DNA from 4 places in the Kocuria sp. CCUG 69068 genome. Region 1 is predicted to be linked to each of the others. Evidence: riboswitches for the same ligand, from Rfam matches in the RefSeq annotation. Region 1 holds a riboswitch; each other region holds the start of a gene.
What was found. Region 1 has a riboswitch for S-adenosylmethionine ahead of CRM73_RS08305 (hypothetical protein). Riboswitches for the same ligand answer to the same signal wherever they lie in the genome.
Positions count from the first base shown of each region.

Region 1 (7,219 bases):
GGCGAACTCGTCCTTGCGCTCGCGCAGCCGGGCCGCGACCCGCAGCAGCAGGTCCCCGCGCTCCGGGGCAGGCACGGACGACCAGCGGCCGTCGTCGAAGGCGCGGCGGGCCGCGGCGATCGCGCGCTCGGTGTCCTGCGCGGTCGCCTCGGCGACGGTGCCGACCTCGGCGCCGTCGGCGGGGCAGACGATGGTGCGGGTGCCGCCCTCGGCGGCGGCCTGCCACTGGCCGTCGATGAACAAGGTGCTGCTCACGGGTGTGCCTCCTTCGCCGCGGGGATCTGCCCCGTCGGCACGTCGTGGATGTCGGTGGACCAGTCGGGGTGGCCCTGCTCGCCGTCCTGGATGACGGACGGCCCGTCGTGGATGCTCAGGAAGGCCAGGTGCGCCTCCCAGCTGTCGAGGACGTCGTTGATGACCTGCTCGTGGCTCCAGTCCATGACGTCCGTGCCCTGGGAGCCGGTCTCGTTGAAGACCTCCAGGCGGTAGTACAGGTCGGAGTCCGGGTTGGTGCGGAACCCGCCGAAGGCCGGCACGGGTGTGGCCACCGGATAGATCTGGTAGCAGAAGTCCCGGTCCTCGCCCATCCGCACGGTCAGCGTGTGCTCGGACAGGTCCTGGTAGCCGACCACCGAGCTGGTGAGCTCGGCGTCGAGGCCCTGGGCCCGGAACTCCTCGACGACCTCCGCGAGGGCGGGGACGAGCGCCTCGTCCTCGTAGCGGCGCACGGCCTTCGGGCCCGGGAACGAGCCGGTCCGGGAGAGCCGCCGGCGCCAGTGGCTGTCCGGGCCGGGGATGCGGGACGCGGCCGCGGAGCGGCGGGTGGAGCTGCGCCCCTCGCGCTGGGAGCGCTCGGCGCGCAGGGCCTTCCAGAACCCGATCATGACCAGGTACATCACGATCGAGAAGGGCAGGCCGATGATCAGCGTGGCGGCCTGCAGGGTCGGCACCCCGCCCACCAGCAGCATCGCCAGGGTCAGCAGCCCGGTGGCGGCGGCCCAGAAGATGCGCAGCCACTTGGGCCCGTCCTGGGTGGGGTCCTGGATCGTCGAGGTGAACGTCGACATCACGAGCGCGCCCGAGTCGGCGCTCGTGACGTAGAACAGCAGCCCGGCCAGCGAGGCGAGCGCGATGAGCACCGGCGCGCCCGGGTACTGCTCGAGCAGCGAGTAGAACGCCCGCTCGGGGGTGTTCATGGCGGCCTGGCCGAAGGCGTCGTCGCCGCCCGTGACGATCGCCAGGGCGCTGTTGCCGAAGACCGAGACCAGGATGAGGATGAACAGGAACGGCACGGTCAGGGTCGCGATCACGAACTCGCGCAGGGTGCGGCCCCGGGAGATCCGCGCCAGGAACAGGCCGACGAACGGCGCCCAGGCGATCCACCAGGCCCAGAAGAAGAGGGTCCACCCCGCCATCCACTCCGCCGCACCGGTGTAGGCGAACGTCTCCATGGTCATCCCCGGCAGCGAGGAGACGTAGTCGCCGAGGTTCTGCACCGTGGCGTCGAGCAGGAACGAGGTCCGGCCGGCCACGAGCACCCAGACGATCAGCGCCACGGCCATGAGCACGTTGAGCTCGGAGAGCCTGCGGATGCCCTTGTCCACGCCCGAGACGCACGAGGCGGTGGCCATCACCACGGCCACGACGATCAGCCCGATCTGCGCCGCGGTCCCCTCCTCGATCCCGAAGAGCAGGTAGAGGCCGTAGTTGAGCTGCACCACGCCGATGCCCAGCGAGGTGGCCACGCCGAAGATCGTGCCGAGCAGCGCCGCGATGTCCACGACGTCCCCCGTGCGCCCCTGCACCCGCTTGCCGATCAGCGGGTAGAGGGCCGAACGGATGCTCAGGGGCATGTTCCACCGGTAGGCGAAGTAGCCGAAGGCCATGCCCATCAGCGCGTACATCGCCCAGCCCGTGACGCCGTAGTGGAACAGCGTCCACACCACGGCCATGCGGGTGGCCTCGGCCGTCCCGCCCTCCCCGGCGGGCGGGCCGTAGTACTGGGTGACGGGCTCGGCCACGGAGAAGAACAGCAGGTCGATGCCGATGCCGGCGGCGAAGAGCATCGCGGTCCAGGTGAACAGGTTGTACTGCGGCTTCGAGTGGTCGGGGCCCATCTTGATGGTCCCCTCGCGGGAGAACGCCACGACCAGGACGAAGACCGTCACCACCGTGGCGGTGAGGACGTAGAACCAGCCCATGTTGGTCGCGATCCAGCCGACCACGGCGCTGATCACCGCGGAGGCCTGGTCGGGGGCGAGGATCGCCCACAGGGAGAACAGGACGATGGTGATGCCCGAGCCGGCGAAGACCGTCCGGTTCACGGCCGGCCGGGAGCGCCCGGCGGGTGGGGTGCCGCTCTCGGGCGGTGACTGGTGCAGGGCGGAAGTCATGGGACGAGTCCTCCTGGAAGTGGTGATCCGGGTCGGGGAGCACCTGCCGGGTCCAGCGCGGACCGGGCAGGGGCGGGACGTCGTCGTGCCCGCGGACCGGTGCGGCGGCCGAAACCCGCGCCCCGGGGATGCTCAACATCGTGTCACCACCCTTCCGGTTGGTAAAGTTCTTTCTCATGAGCACCTCCTCCCGCGAGCGCATCCTCGACGGCGCCCTCGAGCTGATCCGGGGCGGCGGCACGGTCTCCCTGGCGTCGGCCGCGCGGCAGGCGGGTCTGACCAAGCCCGGGGTGATGTACCACTTCCCCACCAAGGAGGCGCTGATGCTCGCCCTGGTGGACCGGGTGATGGACGGCTGGGACGCGCAGATGGCCCGCCGCCTGCCCGGCCCCCCGGAGCAGGTGCCCGCGGCGGAACGGCTGCGCGCCTACCTCGACTGGTGCCTGTCCGGGGAGGTCGACGAGACCGACCTCGTGATGCTCACCGACCAGCGGCTGCGCGCCACGCTCAAGGAGCGCTGGGTCGCGCGGGTGGAGCCGTGGGTGCACCTGCCCGCGGACCTGCCCGCCGAGCGCCGGAGCCGGCTGCTGGCCGTGCGGCTGCTCGCCGACGGCGTGTGGTTCGCCGACGCCGCGGGCGTCTTCGCCCCCGACCCGCAGGAACGGGCCCGGGTCAGGGCGGTCGCCGACGAGCTCCTGGAGGGCTGAGCCGTGCTGCGCCGGCTGCTGCTGCTCGCCGCCGTGCTCGCCGAGGTGGCGGCCACACTGTCGCTGAAGGCGGCTCTGGACGAGCCCGCCTGGTACGCGCTCGTCGTCGCCGGCTACCTCGCCGCGTTCACCCTCCTGGCGGCCGTGCTGCGCCGCGGCATGCCGGTGGGGGTCGCCTACGGCGTGTGGGCCGCCCTCGGGGTGATGCTCACCGCTCTGGCGGCGGCCGTGGTCTACGGTGAGCGGCTGAGCCCGGCCGTGCTGGCCGGGATCGTGCTGGTCGTGGCCGGCGTGCTCTGCGTGGAGCTCGGCTCCCGCCGCCCCGCCCCCGAGACCGAGGAGGCGGCCTGATGGCCTGGCTCTTCCTCAGTGTCTCGATCCTCACCGAGGTCGCCGGAACCCTGTCCCTGCGGATGGCCGCCCGGGGCCGCCGCCGCTGGTACGCCGCCGTGGCCGTCGGCTACCTGGTGGCGTTCACCTGCCTGAGCCTCGTCCTGGCCGAGGGCATGGCGCTGGGCGTCGCCTACGGCATCTGGTCGGCCTCCGGCGTGGCGCTGACGGCACTGGCCGGCCGGGTCCTGTTCCGCGAGCCGTTCACCTGGGTGACGGCGGCCGGGGTGGCCCTCATCGCCGGCGGAGTGCTCCTCATCGAGCTCGGCGCCCCGCCGGTCTGAGCGGTCCCCGGTGCCGGGCCGGGTCCGGCGCCCCGTCCCGGGTGGTGCGGCGCCGGATCTCGTGTAGAGTAGTCCGCAGTTGTTGAGGTTCGTTTTTGTCTTTCAAGCAGTTCGGCCCACTCGGGTGCAGCAGTTTTTCTGAGAAGACGTTTTCCATGCATCACAACTGTTTTGTTTCTCGAACGTCGGGAAACGTTCATCTCATGAAGGATCAGGTCTCCCATGACTACCGGTATCGTCAAGTGGTTCAACGCTGACAAGGGCTTCGGCTTCATCACCCCCGAGGACGGCTCCAAGGACGTCTTCGCCCACTTCTCCGCGATCAACTCGAACGGCTTCCGCTCGCTGAACGAGAACGACCGCGTCGAGTTCGAGACCCAGGACGGCCCCAAGGGCCCCCAGGCTGCGAACATCAACGTCATCTCCTAAGGATCTTCCGCGGGCTCCGGCCCGTTGATCCTCCAGAACCGTCGTCGGGCTGCGCCCGGCGGCGGTTCTGTCGTCGTACCCGCCGAGCAGCACCGGGAGGAAGCGCCGTGACCGTTCCCGATCCGCTCCCCGCCGCGGAGGAGCCGGAGGACCCCTTCGTGGTGAACCGGGTCTCCGACGCCGAGCTGGACGTCTCCGTGCCGTTCGAGGTCGAGGCCTCCGAGTGGGGATTCGACGGCTCCGCCGACGAGGCCGGCGGCGGCTGGGGCTCGGCGGGGGACTACGGCCTCGAGTGAGCACCCCGCGGGTCCCACCGGCGCTCCGGACGTCACCGTCCTCCCGCACGACGGAGGCCGCAGCCCGACGGGCTGCGGCCTCCGTGCGCTCCTGTCCGCCGGCTATGCCGACAGCGGGAGGGACGAGGGGTGGAGCTTGAAGAACGGGTGCCGTCCGGTCGCCGCGAGGGCTCCGGGAACGAGGAGCTGGCGGTACTTGGCGCACCATTGCGCCGTACCCTCCGTGTGCTCCGCCGCGGCGGCCAGGTCGTCGGCCTCGGGGCTCAGGTACTCCTGCACGTCCCCGTCGGTCGACGTGAGACGGACGAGGTGGAGATCGGGGAGGGCGGTGACGGTCACGTCGATCCACTCCTCGCGCTGGTCGGTGGTGATGGCTGTTCTTTCTTCGGACATGGTCATGTTTTCTCCTGACGTTCTTGCAGGCATCCGATGGCGTTGCCCGCCGCTTCGTCATCCGATCCACCCGGGAACATCGGGTTGGCGCGCAGCGGGTCGGAGCCCCTCCACGGTTCCGCCGGGGATCGTCGATCTCCGGCCGAGGGCGTGGACGCCGCATCTCGAGAAGCAGGTTCAGGCTACCCCGCGGCACCGACACCTCGACAAGCGAGTCGTGAGTTGTGTCACTGAAACGTAATGCGCGGGGCCGTCGCCTGCGCCGTCCCCGGTACTACGGGACCCATTCCAGCGCAACGATGTGTCGTCGAGATGTCCGGGCGGTGACACCCCGGGGAAGGCCTGTGCACAGGAGGGGGCACCGGATCCGGCCGGGTCGCCGCACGCGGACACGGTTCGGCCGATGTGGTTCAATGGGGAGAGCTTCAAGAGACCCGGTCGGCAAGCTCCGACTTGACCGGGCACCAACCCCATGTTCACGGGTGGTTCGGATGACGAAGCGGCTCGCATCGCCGCAGCAGCGGTACCCGGTGCGAGCAAGAGCGCACGAAGGATCCCGGTCATGTCCGACCCCCGCAACTCCGCCGCCCGCACGGGCGCGTTCCCCCAGCCCTCCCACGCCGTCCCGGCCACCGGGGACGGGACCCGCCGCGACCCCGCGCCGAGCGTCCCGGCGATCAGCGTCTCCGCCATGAGCGTCGAGGACTACGCCCGCGTGGTGCAGGTCCGCACCGAGTTCGTGGACTTCCTGCTGGCTCCGGCCCGCGGGGAGCTCGCCGCCGCGGCCTGAGGCCCGCCGCCGTGGACCTCCTCCTGGACCGTTCCGTGCTGCTGGGGGTGCGCACCCCGGAGCGCTGCCCCGAGCTGGCCGAGGTCCTGCGCCGGCACGGACACCGGCGGCTGTTCCTGCCCGCCACGGTGCTCGGGGAGCTGCTCGCCGAGCGGCCCGACGAGACGCTGTGGGCGGAGCAGCTCGAGCTGCGCTTCCCGGGCCGGGTCCTCCCCGCGGACGCCGCCGTGGCCCGGGCGTGGGGAGCGCTGGCCGCGACGGGGGCGGCCGATCCGCTCGCCGGGCTCACCGCGGCCACGGCCCTGGTCCACGGGCTGACCGTGCTGACCGCGGAGCCGGGGCGGTACGCCGGCACCGGGGCGCCCGTGCTGGACGCGTCCCCCGCCCGCCGGTAGCCCTCAGACGGCCCGGCGGTGCCGGCGGCTGCGCCCCTGCCCCTGCGCCGAGAGCGCCACGGCGCGCTCGTAGTGCTCGAGCAGCTGCCCGACCAGCACGTCCCACGTCCGGCCCTGGACCGCCGCGTGCGCCGCGACGCCGAACGCGGCCCGCTTCGCCTCGTCGCCCAGGAGATCCGCCACGTACCCGCGCAGCGCCCCGAGGTCGCCCGGGGGATAGAGCCAGCCGGTGCGGGACCGGTCCACGAGGTCGAGGGGACCGCCCCGGCCGGTCGCGACCACCGGCACCCCCGAGGCCATGGCCTCCTGGATCGTCTGGCAGAACGTCTCGAACTCGCCGGGGTGGACGAACACGTCGAAGGACGCCATGATGCGCGCCAGGTCGGCACCGCTGCGGCGCCCGGTGAAGTGGGCCTGCGGGAGCCGGCGGCGCAGGGCGTCCTCCTCCGGGCCCGAGCCCACGACCACCAGGCGGGTGCCGGGCAGGTCCGCGACCGCGGAGAGGTCCTCGACCTGCTTCTCCGGGGCGATCCGGCCCACGTAGCCGACGATCCGCCGGCCGCCGCCGACCTCCTCCCGCCACCGCTCGTCGCGGTGCCGGGGGGAGAAGCGGGTGGTGTCCACCCCGCGCCGCCACAGGTGCACGTCCTGGACGCCGTGCTCGGTGAGCTGCCGGACCGCCGCGGTGGACGGCGCGAGCGTGAGCGTGGCGAGGTTGTGCATGGAGCGCACGTGCCCCCACAGGAGCTGCTCGAGGAACGGGGCCCCGTACTTGGCCGCGTAGCCGGGCACGTCGGTCTGGTAGACCGCCACGCACGGCACCCCGAGCTGCTGGGCCGCCAGGATCGCCCGGCGGCCCAGCACGAACGGGGAGGCCACGTGGACCACGTCAGGCCGGAAGCGCTCCAGCTGCCGCCGCACCCGGGCCACGGTCCCGCCGGCCACCCGCACGGCGGGGTAGCCGGTGAGCGGAACGGCGGGCAGCCGGTGCACCGGCACCCCGTCGAGGTCCTCGACGACCTGCTCCGCCGGGCGCCCGAGCGGCGCGGGTTCGTAGGAGGGCGCCACGACCACGACGTCGTGCCCGCCGGCGACCAGCTGCTCGACGACCCGCAGCACCGAGTGGGTGACTCCGTTGAGGT
Region 1 covers NZ_PDDL01000031.1:27,065-34,283, forward strand. Annotated here, with positions in the region: gene CRM73_RS08265 (aldehyde dehydrogenase family protein) at 1-255, opposite strand, end outside; gene betT (choline BCCT transporter BetT) at 252-2,393, opposite strand; gene CRM73_RS08275 (TetR/AcrR family transcriptional regulator) at 2,570-3,100, shown strand; gene CRM73_RS08280 (multidrug efflux SMR transporter) at 3,104-3,451, shown strand; gene CRM73_RS08285 (multidrug efflux SMR transporter) at 3,451-3,774, shown strand; gene CRM73_RS08290 (cold-shock protein) at 3,997-4,203, shown strand; gene CRM73_RS08295 (hypothetical protein) at 4,311-4,499, shown strand; gene CRM73_RS08300 (hypothetical protein) at 4,602-4,898, opposite strand; SAM riboswitch class IV at 5,316-5,441, shown strand; gene CRM73_RS08305 (hypothetical protein) at 5,455-5,682, shown strand; gene CRM73_RS08310 (PIN domain-containing protein) at 5,694-6,077, shown strand; gene CRM73_RS08315 (glycosyltransferase family 1 protein) at 6,081-7,219, opposite strand, start outside.

Region 2 (7,219 bases), on a different contig from region 1:
CGGACTCGGAGCGGGCCAGGTCCACGGCGCGCCGCAGGGTGGCGAGCAGCGCCACGAGGTCGTTGCCGTCCACGCGCTCGCCGGCCATGCCGTAGCCGACCGCCTTGTGGGCGAGGCTCGGGGCCGCGGACTGCTGGGACAGGGGCACGGAGATCGCGTAGCCGTTGTTCTGCACGAAGAACACGACCGGCAGCTTGAACACGGCCGCGAAGTTCAGGGCCTCGTGGAAGTCGCCCTCGCTGGTGGCGCCGTCCCCGCACATCGCCAGGACCACGGTGTCCTCGCCGCGCAGCTTGGCGGCGTGGGCCACGCCCACCGCGTGCAGCAGCTGGGTGGTGAGCGGGGTCGACTGGATGCCCACGTGGTGCTCGTGCGGGTCGTAGCCGCTGTGCCACTCGCCGCGGAAGATCGCCATGACCTGCATCGGGTCCACGCCCTTGGTCATGACCGCCACGGTGTCCCGGTAGGTGGGGAACAGCCAGTCGCCCTCCTCGAGGCACAGGGCGGCCGCCACCTGGCAGGCCTCCTGGCCGTGGCTGGACGGGTAGACGGCCATCCGGCCCTGGCGGACCAGCGCGGAGTTCTGGTCGTTGACCCGCCGCCCGACCACCAGCTTCTCGTAGGCGCCCAGCAGGACGTCCGGGGCCGGCAGCGGGTACTCGTGGCCGGGGCCGGTGCCCTGCTCCTCGGGGGCGAGCAGCCGCCCGCTCGGGTCGACCATGCGGATCTCGCCGCGGGCCGGGAGCATGTACTGCTCCGGTGTGATGCCGAAGCTCTGGGAGGCCCGGAGGATCGGGTCCTCGGGGGTCTCGACGGTCTGGCTCATGGTGTCCCCTCGGTCGGTCCCCGGTGCGGCCGCGGTCCGGGGAGGGCAGGAAGGTGGTGCGGCTCTGTCTCCCCAGTATGGGAACCGGGCATGGTTCGTATCCACAGAGCGGGGAAAATGCAGAAGTCTGAGACGGACAGTGCACCGCGCGTGGACGAAATGTTCTAGTGTGGCGTGGAGCACACGCATTCGTCCGTCACGTTCCGGGCCCCGCGCCCTACCCGCCCCGAAGGAGCCCGCCGTGCCCTCGACCCCCGTGCCGCTGGACGAGACCGACCGGAAGATCCTCGCGGAGCTGTCCCGGGACGCGAGGCAGTCCGTGACGGCGATCGCCGCGGCCGTGCACGTCTCCCGCGCCCACGCCTACGCCCGGATCAACCGGCTCCGGGACGAGGGGGTGATCCTGCGCTTCAGCACCGTGATCGACCCGGTCCGGGCGGGCCTGCAGGCCTCCGCGTACGTGACGCTCAAGCTCCAGCAGAACACCTGGCGGGAGCTGTGCGCCCAGCTCCAGGCGATCCCCGCCGTGCACCACATCGCCCTGGTGGGCGGGAACTTCGACGTCATGCTCCTCGTGCGGGCCGTGGACACCGTGCACCTGCGGCAGGTGATCTTCGAGCACGTCCAGCAGCTGCCCGGCGTGGTGGACACCCAGACGTTCCTGATCTTCGAGGACATCGACACCCGGGCCTGACGTGCCGGCCCCGCGCCGGGCCCGGCGCGCACGGCCGGCGTCACGAACCGTCACGGTCGTCATCTTCCGACGCGGAGGGACACCCACTACCTCTGCGCATAGTGTTGTTCCAGCTTCACGAGACGTGATCGCCAAGCTCCGACTTGGTCACGCACCAACCCCATGCTCATTGGGTGGTTCGGATGAGGAAGCGGCCTGCATCTTCCGCGGCGTGCCCACCGGGCCCGCGCGGATGACCGGTGCGGGTAAGAGCAAGGCACAGGAGCAGCGCCATGTCCATCCCCGTGACCGACCACGACCTCGCGACCCGGCAGATCCACGCCGGCACCCACGACCAGGTCGTCCAGCGCACCCTGACGGTGCCGATCTACCAGACCGCGGCCTTCGAGTTCCCGGACTACGAGGCGGCCCGGCAGATGTTCGCCCAGACTCGGGCAGGCTTCACCTACACGCGCACCGGCAACCCCACGGTGGCCGTGCTCGAGCAGCGGATCAGCGACCTCGAGGGCGGCGCGGGTGCCGTGGCGACCGGCTCGGGCCAGTCCGCCGTGGCCGTGGCGCTGCTGGCCCTGCTCGGCCAGGGCGCCGGGAAGCACCTCGTGGCCTCCGAGAAGCTCTACGGGGGCACGGTGGACCTGCTCACCGACTCCTTCGCGGACTACGGCATCGAGGTCTCCTTCGTGGACCCCACCGCCCCGGGGGCGTGGGCCGCGGCCGTGCGCCCCGACACCCGCGCGTTCCTGCTCGAGTCCATCGGCAACCCGCTGGCCACCCTCCCGGACCTGCCCGGGATCGCCGACGTCGCCCGGACCGCCGGCGTGCCCGTCGTCGTCGACAACACCCTCGCGTCCCCGGCCCTGTACCGGCCGCTGGAGAAGGGCGCGGACATCGTGGTGCACTCGGCCACCAAGTTCCTGGGCGGGCACGGCAACGCGCTCGCCGGGGCGGTCGTGGACGGCGGGACCTTCGACTGGTCCGCCCGGCCGGACAAGTGGCCGCAGTTCACCCAGGCCCGCGCCCGCTGGGGCGGACTCAGCCTCGTCGACAAGTGCGCCGCCGCCAGCCCCTACCTGCACCTGGTCCGGGCGAAGTACGTGCACGACCTCGGCACCACGCTCTCCCCGTTCAACGCCAGCCAGATCCTGCAGGGCACCGAGACCCTCGACCTGCGCTTGGCCCGCCACACGGCCTCGGCGCTGGCGGTGGCCGAGTTCCTGGCCGGGCACCCCGCCGTCGCCCGCGTCCACCACCCCGGCGTGCCCGGGGACCCCGGCGCCGGGATCGCGGCCCGGGACTTCCCGCGCGGGACCGGCTCCGTGTTCTCCTTCGACCTCGCCGCCCCGGACGGCGCCGTGGGCCCGTTCATCGACGCGCTCCGGCTGTTCAAGCTGGTCGCCAACATCGGGGACACCCGCAGCCTCGTGGCCCACCCGGCGGCCATGACCCACTGCCGCCTGACCCCCGAGCAGCGCCGGGCCGGCGGGATCGCCGAGACCACGATCCGGCTCTCGATCGGCCTCGAGTCCCCCCAGGACCTCGTGGCCGACCTCGGCCAGGCCCTCGACACCGTCGTCACCGCCGTCCAGACCACCCGGAAGTGAGCCCCGCCATGACGTCCCCCACCGAGACCCGCACCCGCCACCGGGGCTTCACGACCACCGCCGTCCACGCCGGCCAGGAGCCCGACCCGCTGACCGGGGCGGTCATCCCGCCGATCTACCAGACCTCCACGTTCGCCCAGGACGGGATCAACGTGCTGCGCGCCGGGCACGAGTACAGCCGCGGCTCCAACCCCACCCGCAGCGGCTTCGAGGAGCAGCTCGCGGCCCTGGAGCGCGGCGAGCGGGGGTTCGCGTTCGCCTCGGGGATCGCGGCAGAGGACGCCCTGCTGCGCGCCGTGCTGCGCCCGGGCGACCACATCGTGCTCGGCGCCGACGGCTACGGCGGCACCAACCGGCTGATCACCCGGGTCCTCGCCCCGTGGGACATCGGGCACACGCCCGTGGAGATCACGGACCTCGACGCCGTCCGGGCGGCCGTGCGCCCCGGCGCCACGAAGGTGCTGTGGCTCGAGACGCCGTCCAACCCGCTGCTCGGCATCGCCGACGTCGCGGCGTGGGCGCAGCTGGCCCGGGACGCCGGGGCGCTGCTCGTCGTCGACAACACCTTCGCGTCCCCGTACCTGCAGACCCCCCTCGAGCTCGGCGCGCACGCCGTGGTGCACTCCACCACGAAGTACATCGGGGGGCACTCCGACGTGCTCGGCGGCGCCGTGGTCGTGGGCACGGCCCAGTGGCGCGGGGCCCCGCTCGCCGAGGCGGTCGGCTTCCAGCAGTTCGCCGCCGGCGCCGTGGCGGGCCCCCAGGACAGCTACCTGGCCGCCCGCGGGCTCAAGACCCTGAGCCTGCGGATGGAGCGCCACCAGGACAACGCGCAGCGGATCGCCGAGTGGCTCCTGGAGCGCCCCGAGGTCGCGCAGGTGCTCTACCCCGGGCTGCCCGGGCACCCCGGCCACGCGCTCGCCGCCGCGCAGATGCGCGGGTTCGGCGGCATGGTCTCCTTCCGGCTGACCGGCGGGGAGGCCGCGGCCCGGGCGGTGGCGGAGGGCACCCGGCTGTACTCGCTGTCGGTGAGCCTGGGCGGGGTGGAGTCCCTGATCTGCTACCCCTCGGAGATGACGCACGCCTCCGTGAAGGGCACCGCGCTGGCCGTGCCCGTGGACCTGGTGCGGCTCTCGGTGGGCATCGAGGACGTCGAGGACCAGTTGGAGGACCTCGAGCGCGCGCTCGCCGCCTGACCGGTCCTTTCCGCCCGGTCGGCTGCGCCGCCGGCGCCGCCGGTTCCGCCGGGTCAGCGGGCGGCGCCCGGTCCGCCCCCTGGGTCCGGCCTGACAGCCGCGTCCGGCTCCGGCCAGGCCGGAGCCGGATCCTCCCGGCCGAGGAGCAGCCGGCGGACCAGGTGCACGAGCATGGCAGTGAACACCATCGCCCAGGCGCTCAGGGCCACCCACAGCCAGACGGCCCCGACCAGACCCACGATCGGCAGGTCGTCCGCGCGGCCCAGATAGATGCTGGCCACGGCGTACATCCCCAGCGGGAAGACCACACTCCACAGCGAGGACTCGTAGCGCAGCGGCACCCGGTGCACGCGGTGGCGCCACCACCCGGCCGCCACCAGGGCCGGGATCAACCAGGTGGCGAAGGCCCAGAAGACCAGGCCCAGACCCGCCACGAGCCCGCGGACCACAGCGACCATCGGGGTGTCGGACATCTCCACGATCCGGGAGGCCGCCAGCACGGTGATGGCGCACGCGCCCATCGCCACCCAGTACGGCGGGGTCAGGTCGACCGGCCGCAGCGGATAGAGCATCATGCGCAGCGTCACGAGCACGCCCGCCGCGGCGTAGAGGAACAGCCCCACGGACCAGCAGGCGACCGCGACGACGGACAGCACGTGCCGCCAGGCGTCGCTGCCCACCACCGGGTCCAGGGCCGCGGCGGCCACGGCCACGGACTGGCTGGCCACCACCCAGATGAACCAGGTCCCGTTGGCGGTGCTGACCACGGGGCGGGTGCGCCGGGAGAGCACCGCGCTCCACGGGACCACGTAGCCGAGGCCCAGCCACACCGCCCCCGCGAGTCCTAGGAGCGCGGCCGTGGCCCCGTGCCAGCCCGTCGTCGAGAGCCGGGACGCCAGCACGTTCGTGCCGGCCACGAAGGTGAAGAAGCCGAACGCGCGGCGAGGGTCGAGGAACTCCACGACGAACTCTCGACGGAAGACGGCGAACCGCCAGACGGTGAGCAGGCACAGCGCCGCCCAGCTGCCCGCGCACACCGCGAGCAGGGCCGTGGACAGCGCGGCGAAGCCCTGCATCTGCAGGCCCACCGAGAGGATGCCGCTGGCCATGACGAGGGCGAAGTAACCGGGCGCCAGGCCGCGGACGCCGCCGAGGACACGTTGTCGGAGCGATTCGGCCACCTGCCCAGGCTACCGGGACCCCGCCGCGGCCCCGCCCCGTGCGGCTGCCGGGACGGTACTGCCCCGGCGGAACTAGCCTGGACGCATGAGCACCGGCACCCGGAACGACGACATCAGCGCATCGCTCGAGCTCCCCGGGCCCGTGGTGAGCACCCACTGGCTGGCCGAGCACCTCCAGGACCCCCGGCTGGTGCTCGTGGACGCGAGCTCCACGCTCAACCGGACCGAGGAGGCCCTCCCCGGGGCGGTGCTCCTGGACCTGGACGGGGCCTTCTCGGACCCGTCCTCGGACCTGCCGCACACGGCGCCCCCGGCGGAGCAGCTGAGCGCGGCGGCCCGGGCGCTCGGCATCTCGCACTCGAGCACGGTGGTGGCCTACGACGCCAAGGGCGTCTTCGCGTCCGCCCGCGTCTGGTGGCTGCTCCGGACCGCGGGCTTCGACCGGGTCGCCGTCCTCGACGGCGGCCTCCCGGCGTGGACCGCGGAGGGCCGGCCCACGGGGGCGCACGCCGCGCCGCCGGCCGAGCCCGGCGACGTGGAGCTCGTGCCCCGTCCGGGCGGCTTCGTCGGGGCGGAGGACGTCGCCCGCGCCCTGGCCGACCCGGACGCCACCGTCCTGGACGCCCGCTCCGCCGGCCGGTTCGCGGGCACCGAGCCCGAGCCGCGGCCGGGTCTGCGCCCCGGGCACATGCCGGGGGCGGTCAGCCTGCCCTACACCGACCTGCAGGACGGGCAGGGGCGGCTGCTGCCGCTGCCGCAGCTGCGGGAGCGGATCGCGGCGGCCGCGCCCGAGGGGCGGCGGATCGTCACCAGCTGCGGCTCGGGCCTCACGGCGTGCGTCCTGGCGCTCGGCGCCCACCTCGCCGGCCGCGAGGACGTCGCGGTCTACGACGGCTCCTGGAGCGAGTGGGGCCGCCCCGGTCCCCGGCCCGTGGCGGGCCCCGAGGGGCTCAGCCGCGGGCCGGTGTCTCCCCGGCAGGACTGATCCGCGCCGCGGCCCCGTCGGCCTGGTCTGCCTGGTCCGACTGTCCCGGGGCGCCGGGGGCGGGGTCGTCCAGCGCGGCGGCGGTGGCGAGGATGTTGCGGGCCATGGACGGGAAGATGAAGCCGTGGAAGGGCCACACGCCCCACCAGTAGAGCCGGCCCGGCAGGCCCCGCGGGAAGAAGATGGCCCGCTGCGTGTACCGGCTGCCCTCGCCCTCGGGCTCCACGGACAGCTCGAGCCACGCCCGGCCCGGGGCGCGCATCTCGGCGTGCAGGAGCAGCTTGTGCCCCTCCTCCATGGCCTCGACGCGCCACCAGTCCACGTACTCGCCCACCTGCAGGTCCGTGGCGTCGCGGCGGCCGCGGTTCAGGCCCGCCCCGCCCACGAGCTTGTCCATGACGCCGCGGACCTGCCACGCCAGGGGCAGCGAGTACCAGCCGTTGCGCCCGCCGATGGACTCGACGACCCGCCACACCTGCTCGGGCCGCGCCGGGCCCGTGCGGCTGCGCTCGTCCACGAACACGGTGCGCCCCGCCCAGTCCGGGTCCGAGGGCAGCGGGTCCGCGGCCGCCTCGGAGGAGCTGTAGTGGACGTCCCACGTGGTCTCCACGGAGTTGTCCTCGATCTTCTTCAGCGCGAGCGCCACCGCGCGGCGGTAGCCGGCCAGCCCCTCGGGGGGCGGCGGGATGTGGTCGTCGATGTCGTGCTCGCCCGACACGGCGTCGTGCTGCAGCGA
Region 2 covers NZ_PDDL01000076.1:1,821-9,039, forward strand. Annotated here, with positions in the region: gene CRM73_RS13590 (thiamine pyrophosphate-dependent enzyme) at 1-826, opposite strand, end outside; gene CRM73_RS13595 (Lrp/AsnC family transcriptional regulator) at 1,068-1,520, shown strand; SAM riboswitch class IV at 1,634-1,755, shown strand; gene CRM73_RS13600 (aminotransferase class I/II-fold pyridoxal phosphate-dependent enzyme) at 1,793-3,121, shown strand; gene CRM73_RS13605 (cystathionine gamma-synthase) at 3,130-4,317, shown strand; gene CRM73_RS13610 (tellurite resistance/C4-dicarboxylate transporter family protein) at 4,371-5,498, opposite strand; gene CRM73_RS13615 (sulfurtransferase) at 5,584-6,483, shown strand; gene CRM73_RS13620 (SDR family oxidoreductase) at 6,449-7,219, opposite strand, start outside.
Region 2: it holds a riboswitch for S-adenosylmethionine, as region 1 does, so the genes downstream of both, CRM73_RS13600 (aminotransferase class I/II-fold pyridoxal phosphate-dependent enzyme) here and CRM73_RS08305 (hypothetical protein) in region 1, are expected to answer to the same signal.

Region 3 (7,219 bases), on a different contig from region 1:
TGGTCGGACGGCCCCGATCGGTGCCGTGGAGCCATCCTCGTCCCACGGAGTCATGATGACCACTGCACCCTTGGATCACGCCACTGACGTCCTCGTGATCGGCGGCGGCAATGCCGGGATCTCCCTGGCCGCACGATTGCGCCGCAAGGGCATCACGGACATCGTGATCGCGGAGCCGAAGTCCACGCACCACTACCGGCCGATGCTCTCCTACGTGGGCGCCGGACTGAAGAGCGTGCCGCAGATGTCCCGGGCCCAGCACCGCGTGATGCCCCGCGGCGTGCGCTGGGTCCAGGACCATGTCCAGGCACTGGATCCGGCGGCACGGATGGCCACACTGTCCTCCGGCGAGCACATCGGCTACCGGCACGTCGTGATCTGCGCGGGGTCCACCCCGGACTGGGACCGTGTCCCCGGCAGTGCCGAGGCGATGGCCGGCCCGCACGCCTCGACCAACTACACCGTGGAGCTGGCCCCCAGGACCTGGGAGCTGATCCGCGGGCTGCGCCGCGGCCGGGCACTGTTCACGATCCCGGACGGCCCGGCGCCCACGCCGCAGATCGGACAGAAGATCCTCTACCTGGCCTGCGACTACTGGCAGCGCCAGGGTGTCCTGCAGGACATCGAGGTGACCCTGCTGACGCCCACCGCCACCGTGTTCGGCCAGCCGGACGTGGACCGGGTGCTGCAGCCCTGGGTCCGGCGCTACGGCATCACGGTCCTGACGAGCGCCCACGTGCAGTCGATCGACGCCGCCTCCCGCCGGCTGCGGGCCACGATCGAGGGGACGCCGCGGGACCTGCCCTACGACCTGCTGCACCACAGCCCAGTCCACCGGGCCCCGGCCTGGATCGCCGACGCGGGACTGGGCGTCGCGCCGGGCGCGGGCACCGCTTGGGCGGGCTACGCGGACGTGGATGCACAGACCCTGCGCCACCGCCGTGTGCCCACCGTGTGGGCCTGCGGGGACGCTGCCGCACTGGAGACCGCCTCGTCCGGCGGGGCACTGCGCCACCAGACGAAGATCCTCACCGAGAACCTCCTGGCCACCCGTGACGGCCGGGAGCCCACGGCCTCCTACGACGGGTACACCGTGACCCCCGTGACGGTGCAGCGGGGCCGGGCCGTGCTGGCCGAGTTCGACCGGGACAACGAACTGGCGCCCAGCATCCCCGGCGTGCCGCTGCTGGCCCCGAACCGCGCCTCCTGGTTCTTCGACCTCGAGGTCCTCCCCCGGGACTACTGGAACGTGATCCTCCGGGGCTTCTAGCTAGCGGACCATGTGTGCACACATCCGTGGCGCCTCGTTCCCCGCTCCGATGGCACGTGATGGCCCGCGTCCCCAGTCGTCGCGGCACGAGCCGGGAGAAATGAGGGTCGGCAGTCGGGAGACCCCGAGGAGCACAATTCATGCATCCGCACAGGATGGTGCACCGCGATATTACCGTCTGGTACTTTTCGGGTGGCACCGGCCCCCACGCCGGTGCAGCGACCCCCATGATCCGTTCCCCGGCGGTCGGGGGCCGCCTTCTGCGCCTCGGCGCGGCGGAGCGCTCCTGCCCTCTCCCGGGCAGGAGCGCTCCGTGCCGAGGAACCGGGACGGCGGACAGCCGTCCCGGGCCGGTCGAGCGGCGAACCCCAAGAGCCCTGCGGTCACCGGCGGTAGGAGGCCCCGCGGTGGTCGTCGGCCAGCCTCGGCCCGGCGCCGGCCAGCGCCTCGCGCAGCGTTCTGCCGGCGGGGAGGGCCCCGGGCTCCGGCAGCAGGCCGCGGCGCCGCAGCTCCGGCGAAACCATCGTGGTGAACCGCTCCAGGTCCGCCGGCCGCACGGCCGCCGAGATGTTGAAACCGTCCACGCCGGCCTCCTCGCGCCAGCGCTCGAGCTCGTCCGCCACGGTGCCGGGCGCCCCGGCGATGACGGGCCCGCGGCCGCCGATGGCCACGAACTCGGCCAGGTCCCGCACCGTCCAGGTCCGGTCCGGGGACAGCGACGTGAACGCCGCGAGCGCGGACTGGTTGGCGTCGGTGGCCACGTACTCGAGCGGCGCGTCGGGGTCCGCCCCGGCCAGATCGACGCCGGTCCAGCCGCCGAACAGGGACAGCGCTCCCTCGATGTCCACGTGCCGGCGGTATCCGTCGAGCCTGGCGTGGGCCTCGTCGTCGGTCTCGGCGACCACCACGGTGGCCATGGCGAAGGTCTTCACGGCGTCCTCGGCCCGTCCCTGCGCGGCCAGTTCGGCCCGGACGCCGTCGGTCCACCGGCGCACGAGCTGCGGGGTGTTGCCGATGAAGAAGATGGCCTCGGCGTGGTCCACGGCGAACTGCTGTCCGCGCTTCGAGGCGCCGGCCTGGAACAGGAACGGGGTGCCCTGGGGTCCGGGGTGGGTCAGCGCCTGGCCGGGCACGGAGAACCAGGTGCCCTCGTGGCCGATGGGGTGCACGAGTTCCGGGTCCACGAAGACCCCGGTGCCGGCGTCCGCCTTCACCGCCCCCGGCTCGAAGGAGCCCTCAAGGAGCTTGTACATGACCTCCATGTACTCGTCGGCGCGGTCGTAGCGCTCGTCGTGCGGGATCTGCCGGTCCATGCCCAGGTTGCGGGCGGCGGAGTCCTGGTAGGAGGTCACCACGTTCCACGCCACCCGGCCGCGGGTGAAGTGGTCGAGGGTCGCGAAGGTGCGGGCCAGCAGGTAGGGGGCTTCGTAGGTGACCGAGGCGGTCACCCCGAAGCCGAGCTGCTCGGTGGCCGCGGCCATCGCCGGCACCGCGACGAGCGGGTCGAGCACCGGGTACTGCACTCCCCCGCGGGCCGTGGCCTCTGCCCCGCCGCCGTACACGTCGTAGACGCCGGGGACGTCCGCCAGGAACAGCGCGGTGAAGCCGCCCTCCTCGAGGGTGCGGGCCAGCGACGTCCAGTACTCGAGCGTGTCGAAGCCGGCGACCCCGGCCTCCGGGTGGCGCCACAGTCCCGGTGACTGGTGCACGGGCACCATCATGTCGAAGGCGTTCAGCAGCAGGGGGCGGCTCATACGGTGGTCCTCTCGGGGGTGGGCTGGGTGGCGCTCGCGGCGGCGGGGGTCGCGAGGGCCGGGTCGGCCGCGGTCCGGCCGGCGTGCAGATCGGTGAGTTCGGTGCCGCGCCGGTCCCGGGCGGGATCCTTCGCGGCCAGGGCGGCGACGACGGAGAGCACGGCCAGCACGGAGAGGTAGCCGGCGATCAGCCACGGGGTGTCCCCGCCGGCGGCGAAGAGCAGGGCGGCGATCAGCGGCATGAGCCCGCCGCCCAGGACGGTGCCGACCTGGTAGCCGAAGCTCACGCCCGAGTACCGCACGTGCACGGGGAACTGCTCGGCGAACCAGGCCGCCTGCGGTCCGTAGACCGCGTCGTGGACGAGGTTGATGCCGAGGATGACCACGAGCGGCAGCAGGGCGAGCGGGCCGGCCTCGAGGAAGGCGAACAGCACCCAGCCGAAGACGCCGATCGCCGCGTAGGCGGTCACCGAGACGACCTTCCGGCCCACCCGGTCGGACAGCCAGGCCCAGAACGGGGTGGAGAACAGGCCGATGGCCGAGGCGATCATCACCGCGGTCACGCCCGCGGCGCTGTCCCCGCGCACGTCCCGCAGGTAGGTCAGCATGTAGACCGTCACCAGGTAGTAGACGGCGTTCTGGGCCAGGCGCAGGCCGATCGTCACCAGCACCGGGCGGCGGTGGTGGACCAGCAGCTCCCGCAGGGGGGCCTTGGCCACGTTCCCCGAGGCCCGGTGCTCCAGGAACTCCGGGGCGTCGGCCACGCCGAGGCGGATCCACAGGCCCACCGCCACGAGCAGGGCCGAGAGCAGGAAGGGGATGCGCCAGCCGTAGGCGGCGAACTGCTCCTCGCTCATGACGTTCTGCACGATGAAGAACGCGCCGGTGGCCAGCAGCATGCCGGCGGAGGAGCCGATCTGGGTGAAGGACCCGAAGAACCCGCGGTGGCGGGCCGGTGAGTGCTCCACGCTCAGCAGCGCGGAGCCGCCCCACTCGGCACCGGCGGACAGGCCCTGGAGGATGCGCAGGACCACGAGGCCGACGACGGCCCACCAGCCGATCACCTCATAGGTGGGCAGCAGGCCGATCAGGGTGGAGGCCACGCCCATGAGCAGCAGCGAGGCCACCAGCAGGGCCTTGCGGCCGATCCGGTCCCCCAGGTGCCCGGCGATGATCCCGCCCAAGGGTCGGGCGATCACCCCGACCGCGAGCGTGGCGAAGGACGCCACGATGCCGCCGAGCTCGGTGGCCATGGGGAAGAACTGGACGTTGAAGACGAGTGCGGCGGCGGTGCCGTAGAGGTAGAAGTCGTACCACTCGATGGTGGTCCCGGCGAAGGCCGAGGCCAGGACGCGCTTCTTGCCGTGGACGATGCTGCTGCGGCCCGGGGCGGCCGTGGTCGTGGTGCTCATGCGTCAGGCTCCTGGGGTTCGGTCGGCGTCGGCCGTGACATCGGTCGTGGCGCCGGTCTTCGCGTCGCCGATGGCGTTCAGGCCCTCCGGCAGGGTGCCGTTGATGAGGTAGTCGCCGAGGGCTCGGGCGCGGAAGGCGATCGGGTTGTGGGTGGCCACGGTCTGGGCGTTGCGCCAGTGCCGGTCCAGGCCCTTGGCCGTGGACGTGGCGGAGGCGCCCACGGTGAGGAACAGGTCCTGGGCCGCGCCGAGCGCCAGCTCCGGCACGGTGACCTGGGCGTGCTCCACGGCGATCTCGGACTCGTGCAGCGCCGCCGGGAGGGCCCCGGTGAAGTCCGGCCGGTCGGCGCCGGCCGCTGCGGCGGCGGCGATCCCGGCGTCCAGGGTGCGGGCGGCGTGCAGGACGGTGGCCTCGGCGGCGAAGGCCTTGGCGGAGATCCGCCCGGTGGCCTCCTGGATCAGCGGGTCGTCGCGGAACGGCAGGCCGAGCCCGGTGTTGAAGGTCCGCCGGCGTCCGGCGATGGTCTCCACCGCGTCCCTCCGGGCCGCCCGCGCGATGCCGGCCAGCACGGCCAGCAGCACGAGCTGGAAGAAGGCGGCCTCGTGGACGGCCTCCGCGCTGCCGGCGGTGCGGTCCAGCACGGCGTCCTCCGGGACACGCACCCGGTCGAAGACCGCGGTGCCGGTGCCGGTGAGCTTCTGCCCGAAGCCGTCCCAGTCGTCCTCGAGCGTCACACCCTCGGCGTCCGTGGCGACGACGGCGAAGCGGCGCCCGTCGCGGCCGTCCAGGGCGGCCGAGACGCGGGTGTAGTCGCAGAAGACGGAGCCGGTGGCGTAGAACTTCCGGCCGGTGAGCTCCCAGCCCTCGGGGGTCCGGCTGAGCACGGTGTTCAGGGTGCCCAGCGCGTTGCCGCCCTTCTCCGTGGAGGCGTTGCCCACGGTGGCCCCGGCCAGCACCCGCGGGTACCAGACCTCCTGGAGCTCCCGGGGCAGGAAGCGCAGGGACTCCACGAAGCCGTGGTGGGAGCGGTAGAGGTGGGCGATATTGGAGTCGGCCTCGGCCAGGTCGACCAGCAGCCGGGTGAAGTCTTCGAGGCTGACCCCGGGGCCGCCGTGGGCCGCCGGGACGCGCAGGGCACCGAACCCGGCCCGGTCCAGCCGGCCGACCTCCGCGTAGGGCAGCGCGCGCCGGAGGTCCCGGTCCAGGGCGCCGGCGGCGATCTCCGCGAACAGCGGCCGGAAGTGCTCCCGCAGCCCGGCGTAGTCCCCGGGCAGGCCGGCGGCGAGGTCCGTGCCGGCGCGGGGATGGGCGGTGGTCTCCTCGACCGTGCTCGGGGTCATGCGGGGGTCCTCTCGGTCGCACCGAGGATTGCCGGTCGGCCGGTCGCGCCGGGGGCGGGCCCGGTGGCGGCAGCGCCGGAGGCTGACGTCACGGACCGACTGCAGATCCGGGATCTCCATCGGTTCTGGCATTAGCACCCTGACCCCGGTGGAGGGCGGGTTGCTGCGGCGTCGTCGAGCCAGATCTCTCAGCCGCTCTGAATGGGGCGCTTGCCATGGCATCAGACCGCCCGGTCCGGGACCAACCGGATGACGGGCGCACGTCATGGAATGTCACGACGGCGTCACAGAAGGTCACGTCCTCCGCGGTGGTGTAGCGGTGTGCCGCAGGAGACCGGATCAGTAGACCGGCTGGTCCGGGTCCACCTGTGCCGCCCAGGCGAGCACCCCGCCCTCGAGGTGGCGGACCCGCTCCTCCCGCCCGGCGTAGAAGGAGCGCAGCGCGGCGAGCGCGGTCGCGGAGCGGGCCCCGGCCTTGCAGTGCAGCACGAGGTCCGTGCCACGGGCCTCCGGGGGCAGGGCGTCCGCGCCGCGGTCGAGGATCTCCTGCAGCGGGACGGGCACGGCGCCGTCGATGGCCACGAGCTCCCGCTCCCAGTCCTCGCGCACGTCCACCAGGGCGAAGGACGCCTCCCCGCGCTCCCGGCGCTCGAGCAGCCGGGCCAGCTCGGCCGCCCCGACGGTCTCGGAGGCGTCCGCGCCGGGCAGCGCGCAGACCGCGGCGGGCCGGGCCACCGCGGTGACCGGGGCGGCGTCGGGATCCGGGGTGAGCCGCATCTCGCGCCAGGTCATCGCCAGCGCGTCGTGCAGCAGCACCCGCCCGAGCAGGGGCTCCCCGGTGCCGGTGACGAGCTTGACGGCCTCGGTGACCATGACCGCGCCGACGGTGGCGGGGAGCATGCCGAAGACCCCGCCCTCGGCGCAGCTGGGCACCTCGCCGTCCGGCGGGGCCTCGGGGTAGAGGTCCCGGTAGGTGGGCCCGTGCCCGGCCCAGAAGACGCTGACCTGCCCCTCGAAGCGCAGGATGGAGCCCCACACGCAAGGCGTGCCGGTCAGGGCGGCGGCGTCGCTGACCACGTAGCGGGTCGCGAAGTTGTCGGCGCCGTCCAGGACCAGGTCGTACCCGCCGAGGATGTCCACGGCGTTGTCCGCGTCCAGCCGGACGGGGTGGGTGCGGACCTCCACCAGCGGGTTGAGCGCGGTGACGGCCTCGGCGGCGGAGACGGACTTGGGGCGGCCGACGTCGGCGGTCGTGTGCACCACCTGGCGCTGCAGGTTGGAGACCGCCACCACGTCGTCGTCGACGATCCCGAGGGTCCCGACCCCCGCCGCGGCGAGGTACTGCAGGGCCGGGGACCCGAGCCCCCCGGCGCCGACGACGAGCACGCGGGCGTTCCGCAGCCGCCGCTGGCCGCGGGTCCCGATCCCGGGCAGGGTCAGGT
Region 3 covers NZ_PDDL01000016.1:44,237-51,455, forward strand. Annotated here, with positions in the region: gene CRM73_RS05255 (NAD(P)/FAD-dependent oxidoreductase) at 56-1,270, shown strand; gene CRM73_RS05260 (LLM class flavin-dependent oxidoreductase) at 1,654-3,024, opposite strand; gene CRM73_RS05265 (MFS transporter) at 3,021-4,436, opposite strand; gene CRM73_RS05270 (acyl-CoA dehydrogenase family protein) at 4,440-5,777, opposite strand; SAM riboswitch class I at 5,891-5,985, opposite strand; gene moeB (molybdopterin-synthase adenylyltransferase MoeB) at 6,117-7,219, opposite strand, start outside.
Region 3: it holds a riboswitch for S-adenosylmethionine, as region 1 does, so the genes downstream of both, CRM73_RS05270 (acyl-CoA dehydrogenase family protein) here and CRM73_RS08305 (hypothetical protein) in region 1, are expected to answer to the same signal.

Region 4 (7,219 bases), on a different contig from region 1:
ATCTAGGGAGCCTCCACATGCCGGTCAACAGATCCGGCGGCACGACGGCGCTTCTCATCAGCATCCGGCCATTCGTCCCCCGACTGTCCATATAGTGGAGTCATGGGACAGGAGCGGACGACGGGCCAGGGGACCCAGGTGGTCCACCGGGTGGGGCAGCTGCTGCGGGCCGTGGCGGGGCGGGAACGGGGCAGCACGGTGGCGGAGCTCGCCGCCGAGACCGGGCTGACTCGCCCCACCGTGCACCGGCTGCTCACGGGACTGGCCGAGGAGGGCTTCGTGGACCGCGACGCCGGGACCGGGGCCTGGCAGCTGGGCCCCGAGCTGTACGTGCTGGGCGCGGTGGCGGCCCACCGCTATCCGATCCGGGAGCTGGCCGGGCCCTCGCTGCGCCGGCTCGCGGAGGCCACCGGCGAGAGTGCGTTCCTCTCGGTCCGCCGCGGGCTGGAGACCGTCTGCCTGGCGCGCGTGGAGGGCGCCTTCCCCATCCGCTCCCACGTCCTCTACGAGGGGCTGCGGCTGCCGCTCGGCGTGGCCTCGGCGGGGCTGGCGGTCCTGGCCCACCTCCCGGACGCGGAGGTGGACCGGGTCCTCGCGGCCACGGCCGGGGCCCGCGCCGAGTGGGGCCCGCTGCACACGCCCGAGCGGATCCGGGAGCTGCTCGCGGACGTCCGGCGGGAGGGCTTCGCCGTGAACCCGGGGCTGATCGTCGAGGGCAGCTGGGGCATGGCCGCCGCGGTCTTCGACGCGACGGGCGCGCCGGTCTACGCGCTGAGCCTCACGGGCATCGAGCCCCGGTTCAGCGGCGAGCGCCGGCAGCTGCTGGGCCGGGCCCTGCTCACGGAGGCCCACCGGCTCTCCCGGGAGCTGGGTCACCGCTGAGCGGCCCGGGGCGGGCTCAGCGCGCCGTCCAGCCGCCGTCCATCGTGTAGGAGGCCCCGGTGACCATGGACGCGTGCGGTCCGGCCAGCCACGCGACCAGGCTGCCGACGTCCTCCGGGTCCACGAGCTTCTTGATCGGCGTCTCGCCGAGCATGATCCGCTCCACCACCTCGGACTCGGGGATCCCGTGCACCCTCGCCTGGTCGGCGATCTGCTTCTCGACGAGCGGGGTGCGCACGTAGCCGGGGTTGATGCAGTTGCTCGTCACCCCGTGGGCCGCGCCCTCCACCGCGACGGTCTTGGACAGCCCCTCCAGGCCGTGCTTCGCCGAGACGTAGGCGCTCTTGTAGGGGGACGCCCGCAGCCCGTGCACGGAGGAGACGTTGATGACGCGCCCCCAGCCCCGCTCGTACATGTGCGGCAGCGCGGCGCGCACCAGCAGGAACGGGGACTCCAGCATCAGCACCAGGATCCGGTGGAAGTCCGCGGGGTCGAACTCCTGGAGGGGGGCGACCTTCTGGATGCCGGCGTTGTTGACCAGCACGTCGACCTCGAGGCTCAGCTCGGCGAGCGCCGCGGTGTCGAGCAGGTCGACGGCCCACGCGCGGCCGCCGAGCTCGTCCGCGACGCGCTGCGCCCCGGCCTCGTCGACGTCGGCCACGACCACGTGCGCGCCGGAGCCGGCGAGGGCCCGGGCGGCGGCCAGGCCGATGCCGCTCGCGCCACCGGTGACGAGCGCCGTGCGGCCCTCGAGGTCCTGCTGCTGGGGCATCTGGGACATGGGGGTCCTTCCTCTGGTCCGTCGTGCCCGCGGGGTGAGGGGCACGGATCACCGCCACGGTATGTGATCCAGGCCATGTTCGCGAAGGACAGCTCCTCCCGGGAGTGCGCGCCGGGTCGCGTCACACGGCGTCATGTCCGTCATCCGGGCGCCGAATGGCGCAGCGCGCACGGGTGCGCTTGGATGACAGGGTCACCATCCAGAGCGGCCGAGAGATCTGGCTCGACGACGCCGCAGCAACCCGGGCGACGGCATCCCCGTCCCGCCTCCGGTGCTACCGCCAGGACCGATGGAAAGGACGCACGACCCATGCTGCGAAGCGCCGACCGCATCCGCACGACCCACGCCGGGTCCCTCCCGCGCACCCCGGCGCTGCTCGAGGCCAACCGGGCGAAGGGGGCCGTCCCGGAGGCGGAGTACGACCGGCTCCTGCAGGACTCGGTGGTCGACGTGGTCCGCCGACAGCGCGAGCTCGGGATCGACGTGGTCAACGACGGCGAGTACGGCCACGTCATGGCCGCGAAGGTCGACTACGGCGCGTGGTGGCACTACGTCTTCGCCCGGATCTCGGGCCTCACCCCCGGCGACGTGGACCTGTGGGAGCAGGAGCCGCAGCGCTCCTCGCCCGGCAGGGTGGTCCTGACGAGCTTCGGGGACCGCCGGGACCGCCGGCTCTTCCACGAGGCGTACACGGACCCCTCCTCGGGCATCACCACGGGCAAGCAGGCGCCGTTCCCGAAGATCACCGGGAAGCTGGAGTACACGGGCCACGCGGCGCTGGAGGCGGACATCCGCAACCTCAAGGCCGGGCTGCAGGCCACGGGCGCGAGCGAGGGCTACCTCGCCGCGCTGTCCCCGGGCTCGTGCGCGCGGCTGGAGAACACCCACTACGCGGACGAGGACGAGGTGCTGACCGCCTGCGCCGAGGTGATGCGCGAGGAGTACCGGGCGATCACCGACGCCGGGCTGATCGTGCAGATCGACGACCCGTCCATCGCGGAGAACTGGGACCAGGTCAATCCCGAGCCCGGCGTGGAGGACTACCTCGCGTTCACCCGCAAGCGGGTCGAGGCCCTCAACTACGCCCTCGAGGGCATCCCGGAGGAGCAGGTCCGCTTCCACCTGTGCTGGGGCTCCTGGCACGGCCCGCACACCACGGACCTCGGGTTCGAGCACCTGGTGGAGCTCATGCTCTCCATCAGGGCCGGCGGCTACAGCTTCGAGGCCGCCAACGCCCGGCACGAGCACGAGTGGAAGGTCTGGCAGGACCACGAGCTGCCCGAGGGCAAGATCATCATCCCGGGGATCGTCTCCCACGCCACCAACGTGGTGGAGCACCCGGAGCTGGTGGCCGACCGGATCGAGCGCTTCGCCCGCCAGGTGGGCCGCGAGAACGTGATCGCCTCGACCGACTGCGGCCTGGGCGGGCGGATCCACCCGCAGATCGCCGCGGCGAAGCTCGAGACCCTCGCCCGCGGGGCCGAGCTCGCCTCCCGCCGGCTCTGGTCCTGACCGGCCCCCGACCTTCCCGCAGACCCTCAGGAGGACACGCATGACCATGCAGAACACCGACCACGTGCAGACCACCCACGTGGGCTCCCTGCCGCGGACCCCGCGGCTGCTCGAGGCCAACCAGCGGCACGCCGAGGGCGCCATCACGTTCGAGCAGCTCACCGACGAGCTCGCCGTGGGCGTCGAGGACGTGGTGCGCCGGCAGCGCGAGATCGGCGTGGACGTGGTCAACGACGGCGAGTACGGGCACACGATGTCCAGCGCGGTCGACTACGGCGCGTGGTGGAACTACTCCTTCTCCCGCCTCGGCGGGCTCACCCCGACCGACGAGGACCGGTGGGCGTCCACGGAGAAGAGGCGCTCCTCGCCCGGCCACATCGTGCTCACGAGCTTCCCGGACCGCCGGGACCGCGAGCGCTTCCGGGAGGCGTACGAGGACCCGGCGTCGGGCATCCTCACCGGGCGCTCCTCGACCACGCAGCCCAAGATCACCGGGCCGCTGACCTACACGGGACAGGAGGCCGTGGCCTCGGACGTCCGCAACCTCCGGGCGGCCATGGCGGCCACCGGGGCGCAGACCGGGTTCGTGGCCGCCCTCTCCCCCGGCTCCGCCGCGCGCGTGACGAACGAGTACTACAGGACCGACGAGGAGCTCGTCTACGCGTGCGCCGACGCGATGCGCGAGGAGTACCTGGCGATCACGGACGCCGGGCTGACCGTGCAGATCGACGACCCGTCCATCGCGGAGTCCTGGGACCAGATCAACCCCGAGCCCACGGTCGAGGACTACCTGGCGTTCACGCGGCTGCGCGTCGAGGCGCTCAACCACGCGCTGCGGGGGATCCCCGAGGAGCAGGTCCGCTTCCACCTGTGCTGGGGCTCCTGGCACGGCCCGCACACCACGGACCTCGAGCTGAAGCACCTCGTGGACCTGATGCTGACCATCAACGCCGGCGGCTACACCTTCGAGGGCGCCTCCGCCCGGCACGCCCACGAGTGGAAGGTCTGGAAGGACCACGCGCTGCCCGAGGGTCGCGTGATCATCCCGGGCGTGGTCTCCCACTCGACGAACGTGGTGGAGCACCCGGAGCTGGTGGCCGACCGGATCGAGCAGTTCGCCTCGGTCGTGGGCCGCGAGAACGTCGTCGCGTCGACAGACTGCGGTCTGGGCGGGCGCCTGCACCCGCAGATCGCCTGGGCCAAGCTCGAGTCCCTCGTCGAGGGAGCGCGCCTGGCCACGGAGCGGCTCTACCGCTGAGCCGCATCCCGGCGTCCCCGACGCCCCTGCCGCGCCGCCGGGCCCGGTCCTCCTGCGAGGGCCGGGCCCGGCGGTTTCCATCCCCGGTGGTCTGTGTCACATTAGTGATACATGGTTTGATTATTCCGCACGGAGGGTGACAGGCGTCACTTCCGCCCGTAGTATCGCAATGCAATACCGAACGTTCGGTCATGATGCGTTCGGTTCCGCCGCGGACGTCGCCGTCCCCGATTCCCTGGAGATCCCATGGCGCACCCATCCTCCGCCCCGGCCGGGCGGCACGAGATGTCGCGCGAGGAGCGCAAGGTCCTCGCCGGCACCCTCGTGGGCACCACCATCGAGTGGTACGACTTCTTCATCTACGCCCAGGCCGCGGCCTTCGTCCTGGCGCCGCTGTACTTCGCGCCGCTGTCCGAGGAGAACGCCGGCCTCGCCCAGGTGGTCGCGTGGGCCTCCCTGGGCATCAGCTTCCTCTTCCGCCCGCTGGGCGCGGTGGTCGCCGGCCACCTCGGCGACAAGTACGGCCGCAAGATCGTCCTGGTCCTCACCCTGGTGGGCATGGGTGCCGCGACGATGCTGATCGGCATGCTCCCCACCTACGCGACGATCGGCATCTGGGCCCCGATCTTCCTGGTGCTCCTGCGCATCATGCAGGGCTTCTCGGCCGGCGGCGAGTGGGGCGGCGCGGCCCTGATGTCCGTGGAGCACGCCCCGCGGAACAAGCGCGGGCTCTTCGGCGCCTACCCGCAGATCGGCGTGCCGCTGGGCATGCTGCTCGCCACGTCCTTCATGTTCGCCCTCACCTCGATGATGTCCCCCGAGGACTTCCAGGCCTGGGGCTGGCGCATCCCGTTCCTGTCCTCCGTGGTGCTGATCGTGGTCGGCTACCTGATCCGCAAGACCGTCGACGAGTCCCCGGTCTTCAAGGAGATGCAGCTGCGCAAGAAGGAGTCCTCCGCTCCCCTGGGCCAGCTGTTCAAGCACCACAAGAAGCCGGTCACCCTCGCGGCCCTGATCTTCGCCGCCAACAACGCCGCCGGCTACCTGGTGATCGCGTTCTTCGCCTCCTACGGCTCCAACGTGCTGGGCATGCCGCGCTCGCAGACCCTCATCGCCTCCCTGATCGGCGGCGTGGGCTGGCTCGTCTTCACGATGTTCGGCGGCTGGATCTCGGACCGGATCGGGCGCGTGCGCACCTTCCAGATCGGCTACGCCATCATCATCCTGTGGGCCGTGCCGATGTGGTTCCTGCTGGACACCGCGTCCCTGCCGCTGTTCGCCCTGGCGATCGTGATCCTCACCGTGGGACTCGGCCCGTCCTACGGCCCGCAGTCGGCGCTCTACGCCGAGATGTTCCCGGCCCGCGTGCGCTACTCGGGCGTCTCGATCGGCTACGCGTTCGGCTCCATCATCGGCGGCGCGTTCGCCCCGATGATCGCGCAGCTGCTGCTCAACGAGACCGGGATGTCCTGGACGATCGGCGTCTACATCGCCGGCATCGCGATCGTCTCCTTCATCGCCGTCTCGATGGTGCCGAAGGACATCCAGGAGATCGACCTGCACGTCGAGGAGGTGCACGAGGACTACGTCGCCGAGCACCCCGAGGCCGCCGAGATCCTCGCGGCCGCCCAGGCCGCCGAGAAGCAGCGCGACTGAGCGCCGCCCCGGCCGAGGACCGAGCCGCCCGCCGGCACCCACGGGTGCCGGCGGGCGGCTCCGCTCGTGCGGGCACCCCGAGCACACCCCGCTCCCACCCCGGGCTCCCACCGGAGCCCCGCCGAAAGGACTCCTCCATGACCACCGGCCTCCTGCTCCCCACGGTCTCGACGGCCGTGGCCGACGTGCTCGCCGAGCGCACCGACCACCTGTTCGGCCTGATGGGCAACGGCAACGCGCACCTGATCAGCTCGCTGACCTCCCGCGGCTTCGGCTTCACCTCCGCCCGGCACGAGTCCGCCACCGTTGCCATGGCCGACGCCTACCACCGGGCCACCGGGCGGACCGGGGCCGCCACGACCACCTACGGTGCCGGGTTCACCAACACCTACACCGCCCTGGCCGAGGCGCGGCTGGCCCGGATCCCCCTGGTCCTGGTCGTCGGCGACGCCCCGACCACCGGGCGGCGGGCCTTCGACGTCGACCAGACCACCGCGGCCGCCGCCGCCGGGGTCACCACCCTGGTCGCGGCCCCGGACAACGCGACCGCGATCACCCACCGGGCCTTCGACCTCGCCGCCCAGACCGTGCAGCCGGTGGTGCTGGCCCTCCCCTACGACCACGCCACCGCCCCCCTCACCGAGCAGACCGTCCTGGAGCCGCTGCCGGTCAAGCCCACCTTCACCGCCTCCACCGAGGACCTCGACCGCATCGCCGGGCTGCTGCGCGCCGCGAGCAGGCCCCTGATCCTCGCCGGGCGCGGAGTGCTCCTGGCCGGGGCCACCACCCCGCTCACCGAGATCGGGGACCGGCTCGGGGCGCTGTTCATGACCTCCGCCATGGCCACCGGGGTCTTCGGCTCCCCGTGGGACCTGGGCATCGCCGGGGGCTTCACCCGCGCCCACCGTCTGGAGCTCGCCCGGCAGGCCGACGTCGTGCTGGTCGCCGGGGCATCGCTGAACGCCTTCCAGCTGCGCTACGGCACGCTCTTCGCCGAGGGCACCCGGGTGATCCGCATCGACAACGAGCCCGAGGACCGCACGCCCCCGGTCACCGACTACGTGCGCGCGGACCTGGGACCGTTCCTCCAGGGACTCACCGGCCGGATCTCCGCCGCCGCCCCGGAGAAC
Region 4 covers NZ_PDDL01000023.1:35,796-43,014, forward strand. Annotated here, with positions in the region: gene CRM73_RS06810 (IclR family transcriptional regulator) at 103-882, shown strand; gene CRM73_RS06815 (3-hydroxybutyrate dehydrogenase) at 899-1,663, opposite strand; SAM riboswitch class I at 1,856-1,959, shown strand; gene CRM73_RS06820 (cobalamin-independent methionine synthase II family protein) at 1,973-3,175, shown strand; gene CRM73_RS06825 (cobalamin-independent methionine synthase II family protein) at 3,216-4,433, shown strand; gene CRM73_RS06830 (MFS transporter) at 4,680-6,089, shown strand; gene CRM73_RS06835 (thiamine pyrophosphate-binding protein) at 6,227-7,219, shown strand, end outside.
Region 4: it holds a riboswitch for S-adenosylmethionine, as region 1 does, so the genes downstream of both, CRM73_RS06820 (cobalamin-independent methionine synthase II family protein) here and CRM73_RS08305 (hypothetical protein) in region 1, are expected to answer to the same signal.